2 regions of the Neobacillus camarae genome follow, and region 1 is predicted to be linked to the other one. Evidence: predicted binding sites of a transcription regulator. Region 1 holds the regulator's gene; the other holds the start of a gene.

What was found. Region 1 encodes LexA, which represses DNA repair genes until DNA is damaged. Its sites were predicted from a motif close to CGAACATATGTTCG; they were not measured.
Region 2: a site for LexA is predicted at 2,751-2,764, ahead of parE (DNA topoisomerase IV subunit B). Genes of this name have one in related genera too.

The regions. Positions count from the first base shown of each region.
Region 1 is NZ_JBUCKX010000001.1:1,001,005-1,008,418, reverse strand. It holds gene tkt (transketolase) at 1-1,285, opposite strand, end outside; gene ACY8D0_RS04845 (DUF896 domain-containing protein) at 1,459-1,689, opposite strand; gene ACY8D0_RS04840 (YneB family resolvase-like protein) at 1,767-2,414, opposite strand; gene yneA (cell division suppressor protein YneA) at 2,426-2,752, opposite strand; gene lexA (transcriptional repressor LexA) at 2,910-3,533, shown strand; gene glnA (type I glutamate--ammonia ligase) at 3,710-5,044, opposite strand; gene ACY8D0_RS04820 (MerR family transcriptional regulator) at 5,075-5,482, opposite strand; gene ACY8D0_RS04815 (methionine gamma-lyase family protein) at 5,627-6,895, opposite strand; gene hflX (GTPase HflX) at 6,912-7,414, opposite strand, start outside.
Region 2 is NZ_JBUCKX010000005.1:340,225-347,638, forward strand. It holds gene parC (DNA topoisomerase IV subunit A) at 1-662, opposite strand, end outside; gene parE (DNA topoisomerase IV subunit B) at 659-2,638, opposite strand; gene ACY8D0_RS26505 (CoA-binding protein) at 2,935-3,348, opposite strand; gene ACY8D0_RS26510 (sensor histidine kinase) at 3,476-4,246, opposite strand; gene ACY8D0_RS26515 (GGDEF domain-containing response regulator) at 4,318-5,250, opposite strand; gene ACY8D0_RS26520 (glycosyl hydrolase family 18 protein) at 5,503-7,239, opposite strand.

The DNA.
Region 1 (7,414 bases):
TCACCCCGCCGTGAAGGGCAATCCCATTCATAGCTGCTCCCATAGCAAATTCCCGGACACCGAACCAGATATTACGGCCTTCATAAGAACCAGGCATATAGTCTTTTGTTCCTTTAATCGTGGTTTTATTCGAACCAGCAAGGTCGGCAGAACCACCAATTAATATAGGCAGGTTTTTGGCAATCCCATTTAATGCTTCTGCAGAGGAAGCACGGGATGCTAAACTTTTTCCTTCAGCATACACAGGAATGTCTTGATCCCAGCCTTCAGGCAACTGGTTGTTTAGGGCTTGTTCCAACTGAGTGGCCAATTCAGGGTACTGATTTTTGTATTGGGCGAACTGATCATTCCACTCTTTTTCTTTTTTCTCACCGTTTTCGCCAATAAGCTTACTGAAGTTTTCATAAACCCCATCCGGAACGTGGAAGTCTTCTTCAAATGTCCATTGATAGGTCTCTTTGGTCAACTTCAATTCTTCGGCTCCAAGTGGTGCTCCGTGGACTCCTGAAGTGCCAGCGCGATTTGGTGAACCAAAGCCAATTGTAGTTCTTACTTCAATGATGGCAGGATGTTCAAGGTCAGTACGGGCCTCTTCTAAAGCTTTTGAAATTTCCTCTAGATTGTTGCCATCTTCAACGCGAAGATATTGCCACCCATAGGATAAGAAACGGTTTTGGACACTCTCGGAGAAGGACTTGTTTAAATCACCGTCTAAAGAAATGTCATTGGAATCGTAAAGAACGACCAAGCGTCCTAATTGTAAATGTCCCGCTAAGGAAGCTGCCTCAGCAGAAACACCTTCCATTAAGTCACCGTCGCCGCAAATGCTGTATGTAAAGTGATTTACAATTTCATAATTGTCTTTATTATATACGCTGGCAAGATGACGTTCAGCCATTGCCATTCCGACTGCCATGGCAATTCCTTGTCCCAGTGGACCTGTAGTGGCCTCAACGCCTTCTGTGTGTTTATACTCAGGATGGCCTGGAGTCTTGCTGCCCCATTGACGGAATTGTTTTAGGTCTTCAATAGAAAGATTGTATCCGGATAAATGCAGCATGCTGTATAGTAAAGCAGAACCATGTCCTGCGGATAAAACAAAGCGATCCCGGTTGAACCATTTTGGATTCTTAGGGTTATGGTTCATAAACCTTGTCCATAATGTATATGCCATTGGTGCAGCTCCCATTGGCATCCCCGGATGACCCGAGTTCGCTTTCTCAACCGCATCAATAGCCAATGTACGGATTGTGGTTACAGATAAATCATCAATCGTGTTAAACATTTCTTACATCCTCTCTTTTTCACAGGATAATTAACCCAACAACATTAATATTATAGTTCAGTGGTGATTTATTCAACTAATTGTGCATAAAATGGCCGATAAAGTCAGTTTGTTTGATAATTTCCCTCAAATTGTCTCAGGATATGTAAAAAGGAATACAAATTTGTATTCCTTTAATGTAGGTTTTGTTTTTTCCTTTGTTTTATCTTTTCCGGTGTTACATCGTTTCCCTCTGGATCGATGACGGTGGTATGTGTTAACGTATCTAACATATGGGAACGAAAAACTGCTAGATATTCGCTTCTTAATGAGGATTGCTCTTTAGCTTCTGCTTCTGATAGGCCTGTTGTTTTCGCTTTTTTAGCCAACTCATTGATTCTCGCCAGTTTTTCTTTGGATAGCATGCATGCACCTTCTTTCATTAAGTTCTACATGAGAACTGATTTTACTAAAAAAAACACCTTCTGACAAGGCAGAAGGTTTACTCGATTTGGCTTTCAATATATTCTTGATATCTCCTATGGACAGTGGCCTTTGATATCGGGTAGCCGAATCCTCTCAAAGTGGCGGCGATTTCAGCGAAGGTAAGACCATTGGATCTCAATCTGGCAATTTCCTCTACTGGTACAACAATTTTATCGCGGCCGGAATTCTCCCCAAGATTTTTCAAGTTTTTTTGAGGCTTATACCCCTGCTGAACTGCACGTTTCATGCCGCGCTTGATTTTTACATTATGTAGTTTGCGCTGGTATTCCTCCACCATGCTGACAATTTGCAATACCATGGAATCAGATTCGGACAGCTGCAATTCCCCGTTGTGAGCAATACTATAAATTCTTTTACCCTCTTTCATAATACAATGAAGGATGGCGATTTTGGCATTTCCCCTGCCAATTCTGGTTTCATCCTGGATGAGGACTGCTTGTACCTCGGGACTTTTGATTTCTTCTAAAAGTTCAAGAATACCATCTCTATCAAAATCATAACCGCTGGCCTTTTCCTTTATTACAGCGGCCACTTCAAAATCATACTGGGCAGCCAATCGGGTCAGTTCCTCCTCTTGACGTTTTAATGAAGTTTCCTGTGTTTCTTTATTGGTACTGACACGGCAATAGATAATGGCTTTCATCGTTTCCCTTCCTACTCTTCCACGGCTCCGGCGTATTCCGTTACCGTTCCAACTTCGCTGTTGACAGGAATGATAATTTCTTCGCCAGGATAAATGTTATCATCGATTTGTTTATTGTGCTTTTTCACCCAATTAACGAATTCTTTATTCGACATGGAGTGCTGACCTGCATAGGCTTGTGAAATCTTCCAAAGCGAATCTCCTTCGGAAACCGTAATCTTCGTGTACGGGTCTTGATTAGTGTCCGGACTGTGTTGAATGGTATAGATAAGGGCAAAAGCACAGCTGATAAATAGAAGAATGATAGCATATGAGTATTGGATCCATATTTTTTTCATCACAAACACCTCTTATAGAATATACGTTCGCACTTATTACCTTAAGTATAATCCGAACGTTTGTTTGTTGTCAACACATATTCGAACTTATGTTTGTATAAAAATAACGAACATGCTATAATAAAGACAACATTAACCAGGCGAGGTGCAATTTATCATGGTAAAAATATCAAAGCGGCAGCAGGATATTTTGAATTTTATAAAAGACGAGGTTAAAAGTAAGGGATACCCTCCTTCCGTTCGGGAAATCGGGGAAGCAGTCGGGCTTGCCTCCAGTTCAACCGTACATGGTCATCTTGCTAGATTAGAAAGCAAGGGATTGATCCGGCGCGACCCTACCAAGCCAAGAGCCATAGAAATATTAGAAGCGGATGAAGCGGCTCATATTCCTAGGAACCAAGCGGTAAACGTCCCTGTGGTAGGAAAGGTTACCGCCGGTTTGCCTATCACAGCCATTGAAAATATAGAAGAGTATTTTCCATTACCTGAAAGACTAGTACCCTCTGATGAACAAGTCTTCATGCTGGAAATTATGGGTGAAAGTATGATTGAGGCCGGCATTCTGGATGGTGACTATGTGATTGTAAAGCAGCAGCAGACGGCTAATAATGGGGATATTGTTGTTGCGATGACAGAAGATGATGAAGCGACTTGCAAAAGGTTCTTTAAAGAAAAAGATTATATCCGTCTCCAGCCTGAAAACTCCACTATGGATCCAATTATTTTAAAAAATGTGTCCATTCTTGGGAAGGTAATTGGAGTGTATAGACAAATTCATTAAAGTCAATTGTCCTTTCGGCTGCAGCGTGAACGTGCCGCCTGGTTTTAGACTGGAAATTGATCATATATACATAAAAATGCTGGCAGTAAAACTGCCGGCATTTTTCTTCGAAAAAACAAAACACCCAGTTGCATGAAACTGGGTGTCTTGCAGATATATCAAATTCTTTCCTCAGATTAATACATGCTCATGTATTGTTCGCGTTCCCAAGGGTGTACTACTGTGCGGAACATATCCCACTCAATTTCTTTAGCTTCCACAAAGTGTTCGAAGATATGCTCGCCAAGGCCAGAAACGATGACCTCGTCAGATTTTAAGCTATCCAAAGCGGCCGCTAATGTTGCAGGAAGATCAATGATGCCTTCTTCGATTCTTTCTTCCTTGCTCATCACATAAATATTACGGTCAACTGGTGCAGGAGGAGTTAATTTATTTTTAATTCCATCAAGACCTGCTTTTAAAAGCACTGCCATAGCAAGATATGGGTTAGCTGCTGGGTCAACACTGCGCACTTCAACACGAGTGCTCAATCCGCGGGATGCTGGGATACGAATTAATGGTGAACGGTTTCTAGCTGACCAAGCCACATAACAAGGTGCTTCATATCCAGGAACCAGACGCTTATATGAGTTTACAGTTGGGTTCGTAACTGCTGTAAAGTTTGGTGCATGCTTAAGGACACCTGCAATGAATTGACGAGCAGTATCACTCAACTGAAGATCACCAGTTGGTTCAAAGAATGCATTTTGACCATCTTTGAATAGAGACAGGTTGCAGTGCATTCCAGATCCGTTCACGCCAAACAATGGTTTTGGCATAAAGGTTGCATGCAAGCCATGCTTACGGGCAATCGTTTTTACAACCAGCTTGAACGTTTGGATTTGGTCGCAAGCAGTTAGCGCATCGGCATATTTGAAGTCAATTTCGTGCTGGCCAGGAGCAACCTCATGGTGAGATGCTTCGATTTCAAAGCCCATCTCTTCAAGTTCAAGCACGATGTCACGGCGGCAGTTTTCCCCAAGGTCAGTTGGAGCAAGGTCAAAGTATCCGCCTTGGTCGTTCAGTTCAAGGGTTGGTTCGCCATTCTGATCTAATTTGAATAAGAAGAATTCTGGTTCCGGTCCAAGATTGAAGTTGGTAAAACCAAGCTCTTCCATTTCTTTTAATACTCTTCTTAAGTTGTTGCGAGGGTCCCCATCAAATGGAGTGCCATCTGAATTATAGATATCACAAATTAAACGGGCCACTTTTCCTTTTTCAGCTGTCCATGGGAAGACGACCCATGTATCCAAGTCTGGAAATAAGTACATGTCAGACTCTTCAATCCGAACAAATCCTTCGATAGAGGAACCATCGAACATCATTTTGTTATCGAGCGCTTTTTCTAATTGGCTGATTGGAATCTCCACGTTTTTAATGGTTCCCAGGATGTCGGTGAATTGAAGACGGATAAATTTTACATTTTCTTCACTTGCCAAGCGTTGAATATCTTCACGTGTGTACTTTGCCATCTTATTTCCCCTGCTTTCTAAAAATTATTATTAATGGAAAAAGCGAGATAAATCGCCTTGCCGTAAGTTGGCTCGGTTGTGCCGCCCTGAATGAAGCAATTCATTCCGGAGCAGATTTCGCAACTGATCATCAGTTAGCTCGCGTTTAGCTTTTTCCGATTGCTGCTGTTCCATGTTATTTTCTTGTTGTTGCTGTTTGACAAGGAAAATTTGCTTAATCCCGGCCATATTAATGCCTTGATCGATTAAGTCCTTAATTTCTAATAATCTATCAATATCATTTAGGCTATATAACCGGCGATTTCCTTGATTCCTTGCCGGAGAAATTAACTGGTGTTCCTCATAATATCGGATTTGTCTAGCCGTCAGCTCCGTAAGCTGCATAACGGTACCGATCGGAAATAGCGGCATAGAACGACGTATTTCTTTCCCACTCACCAAATTTCTCCTCCTTTTCCTATTTCATATTGCTATTATATTTCTTGTAAGAAAAGATGTCAATTGAATGTTAGATTTTCTTACACGATTTTTTATAAGAAAAAGAACAGCGTATTTTCTATACTGTTCTTTTAGGTTTTCCTATCAGAATGCAATTAATTCTTTTACCGCTAAATGATCAAGCGCAAGACAAATGGCGATTTTTACGTGTTCGTAGGTTAATCCGCCTTGAACATAGGCCACATACGGAGGACGGATCGGCCCGTCCGCTGTCAGTTCCAGACTTGCGCCCTGGATAAAGGTCCCCGCCGCCATAATGACATCGTCTTCGTAACCTGGCATGTAGCTTGGATACGGTGTGACATATGAATTAATCGGTGATGCAAATTGTATGGCCTGGCAAAAAGCCACCATTTTGTCCCGATCGTCAAACTGTACCGACTGAATTAAGTCCGTCCGTTGGGAGTCCCATTTTGGCGAAGAATTCATTCCCAATTTTTCGAGCATCGCCGCTGTAAATACGGCTCCTTTTAATGCCTGGCCCACTACATGGGGTGCCAGGAAAAATCCTTGGTACATTTCTTGGAGGCTATAAAGGGAGGCCCCTGCTTCCGCCCCGATTCCCGGCGAGGTCATCCGATAGGAACATGCTTCCACCCATTGTTTTTTTCCTACTATATAGCCGCCCGTTTTGGCGATTCCGCCGCCAGGGTTCTTAATCAATGATCCTGCCATTAAATCTGCCCCTGCATGACACGGCTCGATTTCTTCCACAAATTCACCGTAACAGTTGTCCACAAACACAACAACATCCTGCTTGATTTCTTTCACAAATTTAATCATGTCACCGATTTCCGAAACCGTAAACGACGGTCTCGTCGCATACCCTTTCGACCGTTGGATCCCGATCATTTTGGTTTTTGGGGTTATTTTTCGGGCTGCTGCTTCCCAGTCAATCCCGCCTTCATCAGTCAAAGAAACGCTGTCATAAGAAATCCCGAATTCACGCAAGGAACCGACGCCGCTTCCGCGGATCCCCACAATCTCTTCCAATGTATCGTAAGGTTTCCCGGTAATATACAGCAGTTCATCACCGGGACGGAGGACTCCGAATAAAGCAATCGATATCGCATGTGTGCCGGATATGATTTGCGGCCTAACCAGACCCGCTTCGCCGCCAAATACGTCGGCATAGACGCGCTCCAGAGTATCCCGTCCGATATCATCATAACCATAACCCGTGGACGGGATAAAATGAGAATCACTCACCCTGTGTTTTTGGAAGCTTTCGAGCACACGAAATTGGTTGGTCTCCATTCTCTCCTCGATTTGTTTATGTACTTCAGCGATTTGTTGTTCCACTTCTCTTACCAAAGGCTGAAGCTTTTCCCCATTTTTTAACTGTTGAAACATGTTGATATACTCCTATCTATGCTTTGAATTTCTGCAGTTTTCCCGTGATTTGATGGTCTTGCAACGAGTATCCCCTGCAACGGTACAGCTGTTTTTCCTCATCAAACGATAGCTCCCTTAAAATGGTCTCGTTTTTTAATTGGGACAGCAGCTTTCCTTCCGTTGAAGGGACCTCCACTTTATACGGCTCCATCATTTCCATCATGACTTGCTCAATCTTTAACTTTAGGGATTGTCGGTCCTCTTGGTCAAACGCGCTGATAAACGCGGTCGGTGTATCAGATGTTGGCACAAAATCAGGATGCTGGATATCCCGTTTATTATATACCGTTAATTGCGGAATGTCTTTCACTTCCAAGTCTTCTAGGAGCTTTTGAACGGTTTTTTCATGCTGATAATAATCCGGGTTCGACATATCTACGACATGGAGGAGCAGATCAGCTTCCCTTACCTCTTCAAGAGTCGAGCGGAAAGCGGCTATCAAAGCAGTCGGCAAGTCCTGGATGAAACCAACGGTAT
Region 2 (7,414 bases), on a different contig from region 1:
ATCCCTCCAGTAGGGAAATCAGGGCCTTTGATAACCGTCATCAGTTCATCTACCGATACATCGGGCCGGTCCATCATCATGATGACCCCATCAATGACTTCAGCCAGGTTATGTGGCGGGATGTCAGTGGCGTAACCGGCGGAAATACCGGTTGAACCGTTAACCAATAAATTCGGGAACATGGCGGGAAGTACGGTTGGCTCTTTTGCCGTGTCATCAAAGTTAGGGATAAAATCAACAGTTTCTTTATCGATATCGCGAAGCAGCTCTGCCGCTATCGCAGACAGACGCGCCTCGGTATAACGCATCGCAGCCGGAGGGTCGCCGTCCATGCTGCCGTTATTCCCATGCATTTCAACAAGAACATTGCGAACCTTCCAGTCCTGGCTCAACCGGACCATCGCTTCATACACGGAGGAATCACCGTGCGGATGGTAGTTACCGATGACGTTACCAACTGTTTTGGCCGCTTTTCTGAACCCCTTTTCATGGGTGTTGCCTTCCACATGCATCGCATAAAGAATCCGGCGCTGAACCGGTTTTAAGCCGTCTCTGGCATCAGGCAGTGCCCGGTCTTGGATAATGTATTTGCTATACCGGCCGAACCGGTCCCCAATTACATCTTCCAAAGGGAGGTCGCGGAATTTTTCAACTGTGCTCATGCTTCATCTCCTCCCTCTGTGACCGTTATATTTTCGTTTTGCAATATTGTATCATCTTCCTCTAGTCCAAACTCAACATTTCCTTCAATCCATTTGCGGCGCGGTTCTACCTTGTCCCCCATAAGGGTGGTAATCCTGCGTTCGGCTCTTGCGCCGTCGTCAATTTTTACCCGTATCAAGGTCCTGGTTTCCGGATCCATTGTGGTTTCCCATAACTGGTCCGCATTCATTTCCCCCAAACCTTTGTAGCGTTGAATGATGTAGCCGCGGCCTACCTTTTTAATCGCACCCTGCAATTCTTCATCCGTCCAAGCATACTCAATGATTTCTTTTTTCCCTGAGCCTTTGCTGACTTTATAAAGCGGCGGCAGGGCGATAAACACTTTCCCTGCCTCGACCAGCGGCTTCATGTACCGGTAAAAGAACGTTAACAACAGAACCTGGATGTGGGCGCCATCCGTATCAGCATCAGTCATGATAATCACTTTATCGTAGTTGATATCGCCAATGTTAAAATCGGAGCCGACACCGCCGCCAATGGCATGAATCATGGTGTTGATTTCTTCGTTCTTATAAATGTCAGCCAGTTTGGCTTTTTCTGTATTGAGGACTTTACCCCGAAGCGGCAAAACAGCCTGGAAGCGGCGGTCCCTGCCCTGTTTGGCTGAACCTCCCGCTGAATCTCCCTCTACCAAGTAAAGCTCGTTTTTTTGCGGATTCCGGGATTGCGCCGGTGTCAGTTTTCCTGAAAGGACCGCTTCTTTGCTTTTTCGTTTTTTACCACTTCTTGCATCCTCTCGTGCTTTTCGGGCTGCTTCACGGGCTTGGTTTGCTTTAATCGCTTTTTTTACAAGCAATGAACTGGTATTCGGGTTTTCCTCCAACAAATAGGACAAATGCTCGGAAACAACAGCGTCAACAGATGATCTCGCCTCGCTTGTTCCCAATTTCCCTTTTGTCTGGCCTTCGAATTGTAAGAGGTCCTCCGGGATCCGGACCGATATAATGGCGGATAAACCTTCGCGTATATCGGCGCCGTCCAGGTTTTTGTCTTTTTCTTTTAACAACCCGGTTTTCCTGGCGTAATCGTTAAAAACCCTTGTCATCGCGGTCCTGGCCCCAATTTCATGGGTACCGCCATCTTTGGTGCGGACATTGTTAACAAAGGATAACATATTCTCAGAATATCCATCGTTAAACTGGAAGGCAAAATCGACCTCAATGCCATTTTGCGTCCCTTCAAAGCTGACAACCGGGTGCAGGGTCTCTTTGTCCTCATTGAGATAGGCTACGAAAGCTTCAATCCCGTTTTCATAGTGATACACTTCATGAAAGTCATTACGCAGGTCCATAATTTCTATTTTCAGGCCTTTTAATAAAAAGGCTGATTCCCTTAACCGCTCACACAGAGTTTCAAAATTGAAGGTGGTGGTGGAGAAAATGGATGCATCCGGCTTAAAGTGGATGGTGGTTCCGGATTGGTTGGTCTTGCCGATTTTTTCAAGCGTGGTAACCGGTTTTCCGCCGTTTTCAAAACGCTGTTCGTAAACGAATCCTTCGCGTTTAATGGTGACAACCAGCCATTCTGACAAAGCGTTGACGACTGACGCACCGACACCATGGAGTCCTCCGCTAGTTTTATAACCGCCCTGTCCAAACTTGCCTCCTGCATGGAGGATGGTTAGGATGACTTCCGGAGTCGGTTTCCCCATTTTATGCATTCCGGTTGGCATGCCCCGGCCTTTATCGGTAACACTGAGCGAATTATCTTTGTGAATTTTAACTACTATGTGATCGCCAAATCCCGCTAGTGCTTCGTCCACCGCGTTATCGACAATTTCATAAACGAGGTGATGAAGCCCTCTGGCATCGGTACTGCCAATGTACATGCCCGGACGCTTTCTGACAGCTTCTAAGCCTTCCAGTACCTGTATGGCGTCTTCGTTATATTCAAAAGCTTGCTGAGATCTTGCCACTAAAATACCCCTTTCATACCCTACAAAAAGAAAACAACCTTCTATTTTGCTAATGTTACTTCTCATTACTATTCTTTAAAAATGCTGATTATCCTTTTAAGCATATCACATTAGAACAAATGTTTGTTACTTAATTTTGCCACAGGTCTTGCGGCGTCTATGCTTTATTTTAGCGATTTATTTTGATTTGGCAAATACGTTCTGAAAAATTTCCTTGTTGCACTCTTTATTTTTAGGGTTTTTTAGGCGAAAATAAAAAGCCGTGAGAGTTTCCCCACAGCTCTTTGCCACTAGGATTATTTGGTTAATGCATGCATGACTTTAATGCAGCGATCCATGATGACAGTATATCCTCTTTCTTTCAAAAATTCATAGGCTTCCTCATTGACCAAACCCTGCTGTGCCCAAAAGACATCCGAATCCACCTCGTCAAATTCCTTCGCCACGTCAAACAACTGTTCGGAACGGCGGAACACATTGACAATATCGATATGCCCTTTAATATCCTTTAACGAAGCAACGGCCTTAACGCCTAACGCTTCATCAATAGTTGGATTAACCGGAATAATCTCATAACCAGCCTTCTGCATTACCTCTGAAACCTGATAGGAAGTGCGTTCCGGATTATTGCTTAACCCCACAACCGCAATCCGTTTCGCTTTTTTTAAAATAGCGCCAATCTCTTCCAAGCTTGGATTTTCCACTACCATCACCTTCACTCCTATTACTTTCATTAGCTATATTTTATCTTTTTTTGGAAAAAAATACATCCAATTTGGCTGGGAAGCGTGTTAATCTATCGTACTGGCATCCTTAAGACGTTAGTGATTAGCGGTTTCAAGCTCGTTCAAGCTTAGGTACAGATAGACAAAATTTTGTATGCGTCTTTGTATTTTCAACGGTAACCAGACCGCCCATGCTTTCAAGAATTTGCCTTAACACATAAAGGCTAAACCTCGTTCCATTGGTACCGTCTAAAATATCAGGGACAAAAATCTGATCGCCTGCCATAGTCTCCGTATTAGCAGCGTTGTAACTTATTTCGGCGGTAATGGTTGGGTCCGTTTCCCCAATAATAATGGCTAATTCATTGGATCCATGTATTAAAAATTGGTCCATAGCAACGGTTAAAACATTCAAGACCGCCTGGCTGAATTCATGTGGATCACCAAAAGCCATATATTGACCGCGATGTACAAAATTCACCATGATTTTGTGGCGGTAAAGGCAAGGAGAGAAAATCGCCAAAGACTCTTCGATGGCATCGGCAACAGAGAAAGCGGATGAAATTTTATTCGGTTTATACAATTTTCCAAAATCATGAATGGTTTGTGATATTTCGTTGATTTGCAACATGCTTTCTGTAATAAAACGGTCAATGTATTGGTCATTTAATTCCCCGAATTCCAGGGCTTCTCTAATATCTTGAATCAATAGTGACAAGTGATTCAATGTCTGCTGCCATTCTTGGCCATAGCTTTCAACCATTAGACCCATTTGGGCAAGACGGGATTGTTGAATGAAAAATGGATCCAATGTCTTATTTTTCACCAAACCTTTTTGTTGACGGTTTTCGTCGGTTTTTTCTGTTTCCATTTGACCTTCCATATGCTCACTTCCTTTTTAAAAAGCCGGAACAGGCGAAAAGGGGAATAAAGAGCCTAATCCCATGTTCCGATTCATTCTGTGCTGCCAACAATAACACGATTTTTTCCGGCTTGCTTGGCCTCATATAGAGCTTGTTCTGCCCGAAAAACCAAGTCTCGCTTTGACATGCCGGAAGAATAGGCGGCAATGCCCATACTGCAGGTCATCCTGCCTATATGATCAAAGGGGAAATTTTCTATTAATATTCGAAGTGATTCCGCCAGCAGTCTGGTGTCATCGATTTCGGTTTCCGGCAACATCAAAGTAAAGCAATCCCCACCCCAGCGGGCAAAAATATCCTTCTCCTCGATCCGCTGTTGCACGATGGTAGAAAAAATCCTCAAAACGTGGTCACCCACTTCATGGCCGAAACGGGTATTTACCCTGTTAAGATTATCCAAATCCATAACGACTAATGAAAAGGACCGGTTATTGATTTTCATCTTTGATATCGCATCATCTAATATCTCATTGAATTTAAATCGTTTAAACGAGTTTGTTAAATGATCCATTGTGGACATTTGTTGCTTTTTAAATGTTTCCATTTCCCGCTTTGTTTCAATTTGATGAACCGATTGCTGGATGGCATATAAAAAACTCTCTAAATAAATTGGCTTTGGGATGACGTGATTGACGACTTGTTTGTCTAACAATGATTGATAAAACTTTTGGCCGTCGTAAGGGCCAGTAATAATAATCGGTATTTGCCCATTTAACTTCCGTACAGTATGAATCATATCCAGCTCGTAAGGTTGATTCTCATTGAGATCAATAATCAAAAGGTCCGGCTGATATTTTTGAAAAAAGTCAATACCTTCTCTCCCGTCCAGTGCAGCATGTATAGTCGAAAAGCGCCTTCCTAAAACACGCAAAATCTTTTCACGAGAAAACATTTCATCTTCAACATACAAAACGCTAATACGGGAATATGATTGATACAGGGCAGATGGATTGCTTATGGCCATGCTTACACCTCACCATCTTTTGTGGTTGATATGATAAAACCGACCGCTATCTTCCTTTTCCGGCCAGTTAAATTTTAAACTGAAACTGATTTATTTAAATTATAGGGGCTGAACCTCTGCCTTTCAACGGATTCGCCAATGGTTTGAAAAATCGCCTCATTTTTGTAAAAAAAAAGACTATATTTCTACCTGAAATCTTAATAATGAGGCACAAAAAAGAAAACCGGTCCAAAGACCGGTTCCATGTACCATTTATTTTTGTGTCACAGTGTTTCCATTCTGCATCTGTAATGCCGCCCACGCGGATTCACCGGCAAATAGTCTTGTCCAGCTGGCAACACCGGCAAGCTTATTCTTATCCACCAAGCTTGCCCGTTTTGCCAGAGAACTTTCATCCTCAATCCATATTTTGTAGACAGCGTTCTCCTCCGGCGCTGTATATTCCGCATAGTTCTGGCCGCTTTCCTCATCATATGCCGGCTGCACCCCTCTTTCTCCAAGCCATTGTTGAACTTGGTCCATCGAGAGGGCTTTGGATGTTATTTTCGTGGTTCCGTCACTGTTAGTTTGTTCTTTCCAAAGCCTGGAATATAGCGGGACGCCTAGAATTAACTTTCCATTGGGAACCTCAGATAATAACTGTTGCAGATTTTTTTCAACCCAAGGCAGACTGGCCACACTCCCGGCCTCAGCTGAGCTTGCGTTGTGTTCGTCATACGCCATCACAATGAGATAGTCGGCAATGTCGGCGAGCTTGGGTCTTTCATAAAAGGATGACCAATTGTTATTTTCGCCTGCCGCGAAATTGATATCCATCGAGACCATGAGTCCCGCTTCGTGCAGGTATGGCGCTGCTTCCCTCATAAATTGTGTGATCAACTGGCCATCTTCGGGGTAAACATTCTCAATATCAAAATTGATTCCTTGCAATTGATACATCTGACTTAAATATAGCAGTTGCCGGATCATGTTTTTCCTGGTTTCATAGTCTTTAAAAGCTTGGTGGGTCAAATCCGGGTCAAAGGCATTGGAAAACACGCCCCATACTTGGTAACCCCTCGTTTGCGCCCACTGGCTGTATTCTAGTGATGCTAGGTTTTTAATGGATCCATCCGCACCTGCCAAAGAAAACCAAGTAGGGGAAACAACGTTTACGCCAGACATTACGGGTATTTGTGACATATCGGGATATTTCGTGTAAACTGCTTCCCACGTTAAATTGATTGGACCGTTTACAGTTGGCAAGGCAAAGGTTTTCGCAGGCTGGTCGATGGTAATTTCAGTTTTTTTGCCTGGGGTTACATAATTCTTTTTGACATACCCGCTGATGCCTTTGGAATTACGAACCAAATAAAAGTCTTGTTTTTCCCCTTCAATCCTTACCGATTCATTTTTCTTCAGCTGCGCCGTGTAAGGGGACTGCCAGTGGGGCTTGGTCCGGAGTCTTAATTTTTCTTCATTGATCTCTTTGTTTATTACTTTGCCATGGATAAATGATTCACCATCTTTTTCTATCAATATAGCATCAGACTTTTGCAATCTTGTAAATTGAATTGGATATAACGATAGTATGGAATCAATAGCAATGAAGACCTGACCATTTTTACTAATGGTAGGGGACAATTGTAAGGAGACCGGCTCTTCGTTGATAAAATAGGTCAGTGAGTCGGTTGGCATTTGAACCACTTTATCCTTCGTCGTAATGATAACGGAGTTTGACTTTTCATCATAACGGATAGACGAATCGAGATTGTCTTGAATGAATTGAAGCGGCAAATAGATGGATTCGCCCTGCACCTCGGCATTCCCCCGCTGCTTCCCGTTAAAAACAATCGGATGTTCCCCGTTAAAATAAGACTGTTTTTCCTTGGATGCAAAAGGATACAATAACAAGAAAACGGCGGATACGGTCAGTAGAATGCCGCCAATAAGCCCACCTATTACCCACATTTTTGACTTTTTTCGATGTTTGATTTCAATACTTGCCATGTCATTTCGTTCCTCCCCGTTACTATCGTAAGATATCAACAACGAATTGGAAAGGGTAAATTCACATTTTTGTGTAAAATGATATGTCAAGATGATATGGTTTAAAAAGTAAATGGCGTTTTTTGACCAATACATGGTAAAATAGAAACACTGGATTTTATTTTGAAGGAGAATT